Regions from separate parts of the Paenibacillus sp. FSL H3-0457 genome, predicted to be linked through region 3. Evidence: riboswitches for the same ligand, from Rfam matches in the RefSeq annotation. Region 3 holds a riboswitch; each other region holds the start of a gene.
What was found. Region 3 has a riboswitch for cyclic di-AMP ahead of MHH25_RS17550 (3D domain-containing protein). Riboswitches for the same ligand answer to the same signal wherever they lie in the genome.
Positions count from the first base shown of each region.

Region 1: linked by a shared signal. The riboswitch ahead of MHH25_RS00530 (C40 family peptidase) and the one ahead of MHH25_RS17550 (3D domain-containing protein) in region 3 are both predicted to bind cyclic di-AMP.
Region 2: linked by a shared signal. The riboswitch ahead of MHH25_RS10645 (C40 family peptidase) and the one ahead of MHH25_RS17550 (3D domain-containing protein) in region 3 are both predicted to bind cyclic di-AMP.

Region 1 covers NZ_CP150283.1:108,045-111,889, reverse strand. The annotation lists gene MHH25_RS00540 (M1 family metallopeptidase) at 1-594, shown strand, start outside; gene MHH25_RS00535 (hypothetical protein) at 605-1,456, shown strand; cyclic di-AMP (ydaO/yuaA leader) riboswitch at 1,702-1,839, shown strand; gene MHH25_RS00530 (C40 family peptidase) at 1,879-2,313, shown strand; gene MHH25_RS00525 (GNAT family protein) at 2,669-3,163, shown strand; gene MHH25_RS00520 (cytochrome c) at 3,314-3,670, shown strand; gene rbsK (ribokinase) at 3,745-3,845, opposite strand, start outside.
Region 2 covers NZ_CP150283.1:2,351,069-2,354,913, reverse strand. The annotation lists gene MHH25_RS10660 (carbohydrate-binding protein) at 1-548, shown strand, start outside; tRNA gene MHH25_RS10655 (tRNA-Leu) at 693-776, opposite strand; gene pelA (pectate lyase) at 953-1,915, opposite strand; cyclic di-AMP (ydaO/yuaA leader) riboswitch at 2,334-2,465, shown strand; gene MHH25_RS10645 (C40 family peptidase) at 2,471-2,935, shown strand; gene MHH25_RS10640 (carboxymuconolactone decarboxylase family protein) at 3,009-3,338, opposite strand; gene MHH25_RS10635 (hypothetical protein) at 3,480-3,698, opposite strand; gene MHH25_RS10630 (hypothetical protein) at 3,818-3,845, opposite strand, start outside.
Region 3 covers NZ_CP150283.1:3,967,657-3,971,501, reverse strand. The annotation lists gene MHH25_RS17560 (ABC transporter substrate-binding protein/permease) at 1-983, shown strand, start outside; gene MHH25_RS17555 (amino acid ABC transporter ATP-binding protein) at 970-1,692, shown strand; cyclic di-AMP (ydaO/yuaA leader) riboswitch at 1,911-2,106, shown strand; gene MHH25_RS17550 (3D domain-containing protein) at 2,109-2,783, shown strand; gene MHH25_RS17545 (polysaccharide deacetylase family protein) at 2,891-3,682, opposite strand; gene MHH25_RS17540 (hypothetical protein) at 3,836-3,845, shown strand, end outside.

The sequences.
Region 1 (3,845 bases), 3.1 Mb from region 3:
GATTCACAGAATGAGTATGCAGCCAATGTCTATACACGTGGCAAGCTTGTATTGCTTGGTATCGAACATCAAGTCGGTACCAAAAAGATGGAACGTATTCTCTCTACCTATGTGAAGAAGTACCGTTTCAAACATCCCACTTCGGCTGATTTTCAGAAAATTGTGGAACAAGTGACCCGCACTTCCTGGTCTGATTATTTTGACCAATATGTCTATGGTAACGGGATGGCTGACTTTGCTGTAGAGAAGATTCGTGTTACGCCCGTACAGAAAGACGGTCAAACATTGTACGAGTCATCCGTGACAATTGCAAAAAAAGGCAGTGATTACAGCGCCGTTCCTGTTCGCATTGCTTTTGAAGACGGACATATCCTCACCAAGCAATGGAATGGCAAAGAAGATCGCATCACGTATAAATTAACTCACACATCCCCCGTATCCTGGGCCATGACCGATCCCCTGTACTCGATCGTGCTGGAGAACCGCCATATGAACAATTTCCTGAAATCCGGACTGGATGAGCGGGCGAAGTCCCGCTGGAGCATGAGTGTAACCAAACTAATAGAAGCCATATTCGGAGGTCTGTCATGGTGAGGTGGAAACGGTGAAAGCGAAAATACGTGAAGGCTGGTTTCTCGTCCGTCAGCATATGTTCATTGCCGCACTCTTATTTCTCTATCAACTCATTTGGGGATATTTCTTCTATCGAATGGTACAATCGGCGGTCATCCCACTACTCCTTCGCTATCCAGATGCTGATGCCGGTGAGCTGAGTACTCTTTTGTTCAAAATGGAAAGTCAACTTAACCTGTCTACCCATCCGGAGGTTCATCGTTATCTATGGATTCTCGGGGGCATGCTGCTGGTTCGCATGTTGATCAGCCCCCTCATTCAGGCAGGACTGCTCTACTCACTTCAGCACTTTAATTCTACAGAAGAGCGCATTCCGTTTGTCCGCGGAATCAAAAATCTGTGGAAACCGATGCTGCTGCTCCACACCATACGTACATTATTGATACTTCTGCCCGCCTACTGGCTCATACCGAAGCTCTACTCGATTCTCATGGACGGATTTCATTCCCTTCAATTACTGTTGCCTGGTATACCTTATGTTGCTGCCTGGGTTGTATATGGTTGGATCATCCACCATGTCATACTCTACATGCAGTTCGGTGTTTCGGCACCAGAAGGAGAAGGCGGGGCTCACGGTACCCTCAAAGCCCTCTGGATTGCACTGCGTCATCTCATCGCTGTAATCGGCATTGCATTACTGCTGGGCGGAGTACACCTGCTCGTCTTTGGGGCATTCACTACAGCCTCATGGTTATTAACGGGACTGACCGGACTTATACTACAACAGACGTATCCACTTGCCAGATGTCTATTGAGTCTGTGGAAAATATGCAGCCATTTCCGATTATGGCAGTCCAAAATATCCAAAGGTGAGAGCAGATAGTTTAAAAATTGTTACCATCACATGTTAAACTCATGGCCTAATATGTACTTATAAATAGGCAAACCTCAACCTTTCCCCGTCAAAGGTCGAGGTTTTTTTTGCTAAATTTGTTGCTAAACGTTGCCAAAGCCGTACTCCTCTGTTACAATAATCGCAGTGAGTTTTTAGTAACAACTTTGTAATCTTTACATTCATATTTGTAACTACTTAAAATTAAATCGTCATTTCTTGATTTCGCAGGTGCATAACTAGCATAGCCAAATTCCTGGCACCTGGGAAGCGGGGGAACCAGTTATGGGTGAATTGATCTTGCTACAGAGGGATCATAGGGGACCTTCAACCGAATCCTTAAGCTAACCTCGCAGGCATTGGAAGGGGAATATCTCTTGTTCAAGAAGAAATTAACCGCAGCTGTACTTAGCATCACATTCGCTTTATCGCTTGGTGCAGGTAGCGCATTCGCAGATTCAAAGATGGACACAGTAATTGATTCAGCAATGGGAACTACATACAAAAGTGGGGGAACAACGCTCAACGGCTTTGACTGCTCCGGATTTACACGGTATGTATTCGACAAGTTGGGTATTGATTTGGCACGCCAATCCAGTTCCCAATTCGACATGGGCGATTCCGTATCCCGCATGGAAATGAGAGCTGGCGATCTGGTGTTCTTTAATACAACAGGTAAAGGCGTATCTCATGTAGGAATCTTTGTAGGGGATGGAAAGTTCGCACACTCCTCTTCTTCCAAAGGTGTTACGATCAGTGCATTGAGTGAAAACTATTGGGCCAATCGTTATGTTGGCGCAAAACGGATTATGAGCACGGACGCATATGAATCACTGGCCCTTGACTAGGGACAAGCTGAGCAACATGATGCTGTAACCATTAACCATACTGGAACGAAGCAAGAAGCATAACAGAACCGCCCGGTACATTCTCCGCAGGAATGTATCCGGCGGTTTTTTTGTGCTTCAATCCTTATTCATGTTGCAAGTTATACTCGGGGCATATCCTGCGACATCAACAGGTTCATTTTGCGTTCGTTCGTCCGTGCCCTTATGATGTTTTTACCCATCCCGTTATAATATAAACGAAATTACCGGAACTTTTGTTTCATTTTTTTTCTTGGGAAGGAAGACTTGCTAAATGAACATCACTTTTGTAGAGTGGACAAAGAGTTCTGTTTCAAGGAAAGGAGCATGCAGGTGTATGAAGGAAACCCCTGTGACGTTTCACGTTGTACCCATGCGAGAAGAACATGCGGAGCTTATCTGCAGTTGGCAGTATGATCCGCCTTACAATATCTACAGCTGGCTCCCCTGGGAGCAGATGAAAGCTCTGGAAGTGGAATTCGGAGATGCACAGCTGCGGCAGGAGCAATATGCGATCGTCCTGGATCAGAACGATCGTATATGTGGGTTTGCTCAATACTTCCCACTTCAAGGGGTAACCCGGATTGGCCTTGGCATGCATCCAAAGCTGTGTGGTCAGGGTCAAGGGACAGCTTTTGTCTCTGCCATTGTACAGGAAGCTATTCGCCGAAATCCCACGAATGAGATTGATCTGGAAGTACTCACTTGGAATGCTCGTGCCATTCAAGTCTATCTGAAGAGTGGATTTGTCACCCAGGATACATACGAACGACAGACCCCAAGCGGCTTGAAGCCCTTTCACTGTATGGTTTATGAAGGGCCTCGCGGTTAGAATCCATTGCAAAACAACCAAATTTGCCCCTTGTTATGTGATTAGTTCAAAAAATTCCCACAAAATGCTATGATGTCAGTACAGGTTCCGTTATAATGATATGGATAGTTTCAGGTTAGATGATCTTTCATTCTGGAGGGGACATAAGGGATGCACAAATGGATCATGAGCGGAGTATTTTTTGCAGCATGCGCTTTAGCTATTGTTTTAATGTTTACGCTTCCAGGGAAAGAAGAAGTGGCTGAAGAAGCCAAGCCAACCATGCCGGAAGTCACATTGGATGCCGGACAAGCTGAAGCACTGGTCAAAGCCAATTGTATCTCCTGTCACGGGGATCAGCTTCAAGGTGGCGTAGGACCTGCTCTGGCCAACATCGGCAGCCAGGATGATCTGGAGAAGATCTATTCTACGATTGTCAAAGGTAAAGGTGGTATGCCTTCCTTCAAGGGCAAACTGCAGGACGAAGAGATTGCAAATATCGCCATGTGGCTGTCAGAGAAGAAATAATCTCTGCATACGCATAACAAAGAGGCGCTTAATCCCCTTTTGGGAGAATAAGCGCCTCTTTGTTATGCTATTTATTAGGCCTCTGCCGCATGCTCAGCCAGAAAGGCCTCAACTTCACGTGCGGACGGCATCCCGGACTGGGCGCCGAGCTTTGTCACGGATAACGCGGCCGCAC
Region 2 (3,845 bases), 1.6 Mb from region 3:
CAGTATCCTCATGGATCACGGACAGCAGTCGAAATCTGGCAAGCGGAACCTCGCTTAACGTATCCAATGGAGCCTTCACGGCACAGCTCCCGCCTCAGAGCGTAACAACGTTTGTTGCCAACGTTACTGGCGGAAATAGCGGCGGGAATACAGGCAGTGGCACGACGTATGAAGCCGAGACCGGAACGTCACTTACGGAAGCTGCCATTGAAACAATCTACACCGGTTACACTGGGTCCGGGTATGTTAACTTCAATGCGATGTCTGGTTCGGCCATTCAATGGAACGGCATTAATAACACGACAACAGGTACCAAAAACGTAAAGTTTCGTTATGCGCTGGAAAGCGGCACACGGAACCTCGACATTTTTGTGAACGGAACCAAAGTCATTAGCAACGAGCCCTTTCCGGCTACGGGAAGCTGGTCCACTTGGGTTGAAAAAACAATACAGGTCCCCATGAACACGGGGACCAATACATTGAAAGTGGTTACCACCGGATCGGAAGGACCGAATATTGACAGCGTTAATGTTACCGCAGCACAATAAACGTTCCGTATGGCTGATGGAAGACATTTGCTGTACGTGCAGCTAAGCACTAACCTGTTGAATACTCATCACTAAAGTTAGTGTTATATCAAAAAATGCAAAAAAAGACTCCTTAAGCGTTAGCTTAAGGAGTCTTTTTTTAGATGCGGTCGAGAGGACTCGAACCTCCACGGGGGTTAGCCCACACGGACCTGAACCGTGCGCGTCTGCCAATTCCGCCACGACCGCATATTATATCTCCGTCATCAATATCGGCGACAAGAAATAATATATCATGCGTAATCTATCATGTCAACACTGAAAATAATAACAATAAAGCCCGAATCAGACGTCCATGTCGATTCGGGCTTTACCTTTAACTGCTGCTAATAGTTTGGTTCATTAATACGGAAGCATACTACAAATTACAGCTTGGAAGGCCAGTTGCCATACCATGCATAACCGCCTCTTCTTTCTTTATCAATATCACTTAATTTGTATTTAACTACCCCGTCACGACCAATAAAGATTGGTTTATCCGTTCCGATCTCATAGAAGCGTGCCCAAATTGGTGCAGCTTTGGAATCAGCGATAATTTTACTATCTCCATTAGCTCTTTCATACTTGTAACCCGTAATTTTCACTTTGTTAAACCAAACCTCCGCTCCTTTAATGGATGCGGTAATTTTAGCGTTAGCAGGTCTGGTTTTCAGAAATTTAACAATCGTTACACTCTCTCCAGCTGTCAGCGATGGCACTTCGTAGATTCTTGCACTCGCTGGTTTAAGAGAGCTGGAATCATGTTGTTGTCCCCATGCTGTCAGCTTACCACCTGAAACGACCTGTGTATTCAGAATCGCCTCCACACCTTTGGCAACTGAATTTTTACTGCGGTTAGCAAGTGTGCTGTCGATAAATGAGAAATCACCTTTGCGTGCTGCTACTTCATCCAGCATGATCATTACATTAATCATGGCATCATCATTGTAAGTGATGTGCTTGTGGTATCCGGAGCTTTGGTAAACTTGTGGCCACCCGCCGTTTGAATACTGCATGTTGATCAAAAAGTTAATTCCTTTGATTGCAGCTGTGGAGTAACGCGGATCATTCGTCTTTTTAAATTCCTTCGCCAATCTTCTAATTTCTGAGTATGTAGCCTTGTTGTCTATCGTGGACTTTGCCCACTCTCCACTTGTCTGTTTATAATCTTTTCTCCAACCTCCATCCGGCAGCTGGTTCTTCAAAATATCAGAAATACTCGCTGTAGTACCCGACGCATCTGCAGCAGATACCGTCCCTACAGGGAGAACTGCCATTCCAACTACTGAGAACACCATCGTACATGCCAGGACAAAAGTAATTATTTTCTTCGCTTTCAAATGTAACACTCTCCTATGTTCGTTTTTATAAATCTTCCACTTCTACTTTACGTATGATATACGCCCCAAACCTCCTTTATTTGTATTTATCGCATAATAAAATCAATTTTCATCCAATATGTGGATTGGATAATCAGATAATATGCAAAAAATCGATTTTTGTCAATATATGCAACTTAATGAATATAATCTCTCTAATTCTACATAACGGGATAGTTCTTTTAACTCATGACAAACCTATTTATTTATCCAAATTCGTCTTAAACGAACCAATAATGACGTTTTTGTCATGAATGATACCCAAACTTGATCCCTTCTTTCATATAAAAACCTTAATTCCGCTAACATTGAGGTATTACGAAGGGTTTTAAATGGGTTTGACAATTACGCATTTATGCAATATAGTTTCAAATAGTTACAAAAACTTAATTATTCATTGCCGAGTTTCATGTTTGAAAACGGGGGAACCAATTTGGGTGAATTATTCTTATACATAGGAAATATAGGGAACCTTCTACCGAACCCTTAGCTAACTCCGTAGGCATCGAAGGGAGAACATTGATTTTGAAAAAACTGATTATCTCCATTTTTGGAGCAGCTGTATTATTTACATCCGGGGCAACAAGCACAGAGGCAAGCAGTATCAACTCCGTAGTGAACAACATGACAGGTATTCCTTACAAATGGGGTGGCACAACTGTAGCCGGCTTCGACTGTTCTGGTTTTATGAGATATCTTTTCAACAAATACAGCATTGAATTACCACGTACTTCGCAGCAGCAAGCCAAAGCAGGTACTCCCGTATCCAAGAGCAATGTTCGGACAGGTGATCTGGTGTTCTTTAATACAACAGGCAAAGGCATTTCACATACAGGTGTATATATCGGCGGCGGACAATTCGCTCATGCCTCCAGCAGTAAAGGTGTAAGCATCACGAAGTTATCGAATCCATACTTCAATGATCGTTATGTAACAGCACGTCGGGTAACTGGACAGTTTATGTATGATAAAATGTTAGGTAAAATGTGATTCACATACAAAAAGGCATCGGTTATTAACCGGATGCCTTTTTTGCACTTAAAAATGTATGTTGCATTGCTTACTAATGTAGCGCCTTCTGCACTCGCATCGCACCCTGAGACAGGGCATGTCCTCCACCAACAGCTCCAGCCACGGCTACGGTCTCCATAATCTCCTGATCTGTTGCGCCCTTAGCACGGGCTTCTTCTACATGGTAGAAGGTACATACCTCATTGTTGGCGAATAATCCAATGCCAAGCGCAATTAGCTGTTTTGTCTTCGCATCAATCACACCAGGTTGGAAACATTCTCCGGTAAACTCATGATACGACTTCACCACACCTGGCAGCACATCGCTTAATGCTCCAATCTGATCCTTGTAGGCATGAACTTTATCATTCATCAATGTCATGGCTTGTAGCACACCCTCTCGGCTATAGTTACAGATCTTCCTCACTGTACCTATCTTCTCTCCCGAGTGAGCCAATTATGCCAAGAAATCATGGTAATTCCAAACATTTAAAGCTCATGGCCCTGCCATAATTATCAGCTGTTACTCACTAAGTGGACTCTGGCGCGGCTCGCTGAACAGCTGATAGCTGTAACCTCGGTCCAGCTTAACGACACGTCGATTCTGACGACGGATAAGTACCTGCTCGCCATCCCAGGCAACCACAATCCCTTTCACGTCGTTCGATTCCAGCTCGTCCCGTACGACTCTAACTTTCTCACCTGACAGACGCAGGGCGTCCAATTCTGTATCACTAATCATCTTCATGGCTCCTATATTTCAAATTTATTTACAAAAAGAGACCTAAATGAAAAGTCATTTAGGTCTCACGTGACTGTATTGGACTGTCATGTCATTCGAAATTATGTCCCGACTGAAAGTTACCGCTGCGCGTGCTCTTTGCTGTCG
Region 3 (3,845 bases):
CGATCGGACAGAGTATTCCAGGAGCGAAGCTTACTGCGCTGGATAAAATCTCGGATATCGTGCTTCAACTGCAAACAAAACGCATTGACGCGGCAATCGTTGAAGATACCGTTGCTGCAGGTTATCTGGACGATATCATTGGGCTTGCTGCTGCTGTTCCAGACGAAGAGCAAGCAGAAGCGGCAATCGGGATTCGTAAAGGTAATACCGAGCTGCTAGCTGCAGTAAATGGAACACTGGAGCGACTGAAAAGTGAAGATAAAATCAATCAGATGGTGACGGACGCCAGCCTCTTGATGGCGGATAAAGCGAACAAATCACAAAATATTTTCCAAGTATTCTGGGAGTACAAAAGTTTCTATGCTACAGGTGTAGGATACACACTTCTGTTGTCTGCACTTGGGGTTATCTTCGGGGTAATTATTGGATTGATCATCTGTTTGTTCCGTTTGCATGACGCTGCAATCTTGCGCTGGATCGGTACGGCTTACGTTGAAGTGATCCGTGGCACACCGATGTTGGTACAGTTGATGATTATTTACTATGGTTTTTCCCTGAGCTTTGGCATTAACTTCACTGCACTTCAGGCAGGTATCATTACACTTTCAATCAATAGTGGTGCCTATCTGGCGGAGATTTTCCGTGCAGGTATCCAAGGTGTGGATCGTGGTCAGTTGGAGGCAGCGCGTTCATTAGGTATGGGAAGAGGCGCCGCGATGCGTTATATCATATTGCCACAAGCCTTCAAAGCTGTATTACCAGCGATCGGTAATGAATTCATAACTATCATCAAAGAATCCTCCATTATCTCAGTTATCGGTATGGTGGATATTATGTATCAGGCAAGTGTAGTCAAGAACATTACGTACCAAGGCTTGAGTCCATTTTTGATTGCAGCAGCCATCTACTTTGTAATGACGTTCATTTTGTCCAAGCTGCTGGGACGACTGGAAAGGAAGTTGAGTGCAAGTGATAGACGTTAGACAATTACACAAATCTTATGGAAATAACGATGTGCTTAAGGGCATTAACGTGACGATTGGCAAAGGTGAGGTTGTCGTGGTCATCGGTCCTTCCGGTTCAGGTAAAAGTACTTTCTTGCGTTGTCTGAATCTGCTGGAACAGCCTACCTCAGGAGAGATTGATTTTGAAGGCGTGTCAATCACGGACCCCAAGCATAACATTAACGCAACTCGTGAGAAAATGGGCATGGTGTTCCAGCACTTCAACCTGTTCCCACACAAAACGGTAGAGCAAAACATTACGATTGCTCCAATTAAAGTGAAGAAACAATCCACTCAGGAAGCGGAGAAAATCGCCGCTGATCTGCTTAACACCGTGGGCTTGTACGATAAAAAAGATACATTCCCGAATCAGCTGTCTGGTGGACAGAAGCAGCGGATCGCCATTGCTAGAGCATTGGCCATGCAGCCGCATGTGATGCTGTTTGACGAGCCTACGTCGGCACTGGACCCCGAAATGGTCGGTGAAGTGTTGGATGTCATGAAACGTCTTGCAGAAGGCGGGATGACAATGGTCATCGTAACCCATGAGATGGGTTTTGCACGTGAAGTGGGAGACCGAATCCTGTTCATGGATGGCGGGGTTATTGTGGAAGAGGGAACACCTGATGAGGTGTTTGGAGCTCCAAAAAATTCACGTACACGTGATTTTCTTGCCAAAGTACTCTAAACGATGTGATTAAATAGCGTTACTGACTTCGAGTCGGTAACGCTATTTTTTATGGATAATAATCGCGTAAGCATTCGGAAAAGTAACTATTCTGTTACCAAATATAAAGGAATCGGGTCAACAAAATTTTCTGAATTAACCAGTATTCTTACAAATGCTTACATGCTAAAAACCATTTGGTAAGAATTACTACAAGTTCAGGTTACAAAATTGTGATATATTGAACTCTGCCGAAACTTCCGGACAGGGAGTGCGGGGGATGTAACGATGCAGATTGTGCAGGGGGAAGATCTACAGCACACTGCTTGGGGTGAATTAGGGGTACATAACGTTTCAAATGTAACGAAGAACCTATAGGGTGGCTCCTCATCCGAATCCGACAACTAACTTCGCAGGCATAATGAGGGAGGAAGACCATGATTAACAAGAAACGTATAGCCAAAACAGCAGTAGCATTAATGACAACAGCAATGCTCATTCAAGCCGTTCCGGCTCACGCCGATTCAGTTCATGTGGCCAAAGAAGGGGATACCTTCTACACCTTATCAAAACAATATGGAGTAGCACTCAACACGTTGGTTAAAGCAAACAACGACATTTCGGCTTACAACATTTATGGTGGTTTGAAAATTACGATTCCCGGTAAGGCAAACAATGTTGCAGCCGCTGCGGCAACGGAGAGCAAGACCCCAGCCAAAACGGTTACCACAGCAAGTTTGGACGTTAACGCAGATAACAAAGTGGTTCAAGCCTGGGGTAAGACATTCGATTACAGCAAAGCTGTGAACGTAAAAGCAACGGCATACTCTGCAGATCCGTCTGAAAATGGAGGATGGGGTGCAGTCGATTATTTCGGAAATGACCTTGAACTGGGCACAATTGCAGTTGATCCAAGTGTAATTCCACTCGGAACCAAAGTACTGGTAACTGGTCACAGCCATCCAGGATTGCCAAAACAAGCTTTTGTAGCCACAGCACGTGATGTGGGCGGTGCAATCAAGGGTCACCGGATTGATATCTTCATCCCGGGTAGCAAACAGTCCGTAAGCACATTTGGATTTCAGGATATCGAGCTGTACATTCTGAAGTAGAGAGAAAATAACATTTAAAATGAATTCAAACAGGGTGTCTGCCAGTCGCTAATTCGCGATTGAACAGCACCCTTTTAATATTCTCATTATTTGTTATCACGGTCATCCTAATCTTTGGCCTTTGGCAATCCCAGCATTTCGTCCAAGGTGACCAGTTCATATCCCCGATTACGTAGTTCCTCAATAATTTCAGGCAAAGCCTTAATCGTGCCGTTCAGGTTTGACCCTACACCGCCTCCAGCATGTTGCAGAACGATGGAGCCAGGTTTCACGGCAGACAGGATGTTATCTTTCACCTGTTCCTTTGAAAGGCCTTTCCAGTCCAGGGAGTCTACGTTCCAGTTCACAATGCTATAGTGTTGTTTGGCAGCCCATCTCAGCTGTTCTTCATTAATGTCTCCATAAGGTGGCCGAATCATCTTGGGCGTATAACCCGCCAAACGTTGAATAATATCCCCGGTATGTAAAATTTGTTTGCGAAAGGCATTCATCGACAGCTTACTGAATTCAGGATGATTGTAGCTGTGATTACCAACCATATGCCCTTCCTTAACAATGCGTTTCACCAGATCCGGATGTTTCTCAGCACGACTACCCACGATGAAGAATGTAGCTCTGACATTGTACTTCTTCAATACATCCAGTACTTGTGGAGTAAACCGTGGATCAGGTACATCATCAAAAGTCAGTGCAACCTTCTTGGTTGAAGGACCATTGGTTTTAAACGTATCGGCATATTTTTGACGTAATTGTCCCAATGTCAGTTGTTCTTCTTCCGCAGAATCCAAACCTGATACGGATTCACTTGGCGGGCTTGAAACATCCCGCGATGAAACTGGAGCATGATATCCTCCGAGAAAAATAACGATAACCATTAGCATAATGAGGCGTACGCGCATAATAACGGCCTCCTTTTCCAAAATGACGTTCTCCTTGGTATGCCCGGGGGCTCCATAAAATATGCGCAGTGTGAGAAGTTTCATTGCCGATTTAGCTCATGACAGCCATAATTCCTCCATATATAACATATAGAAAAGGATAGGTGGATGGGTATGAGTACAT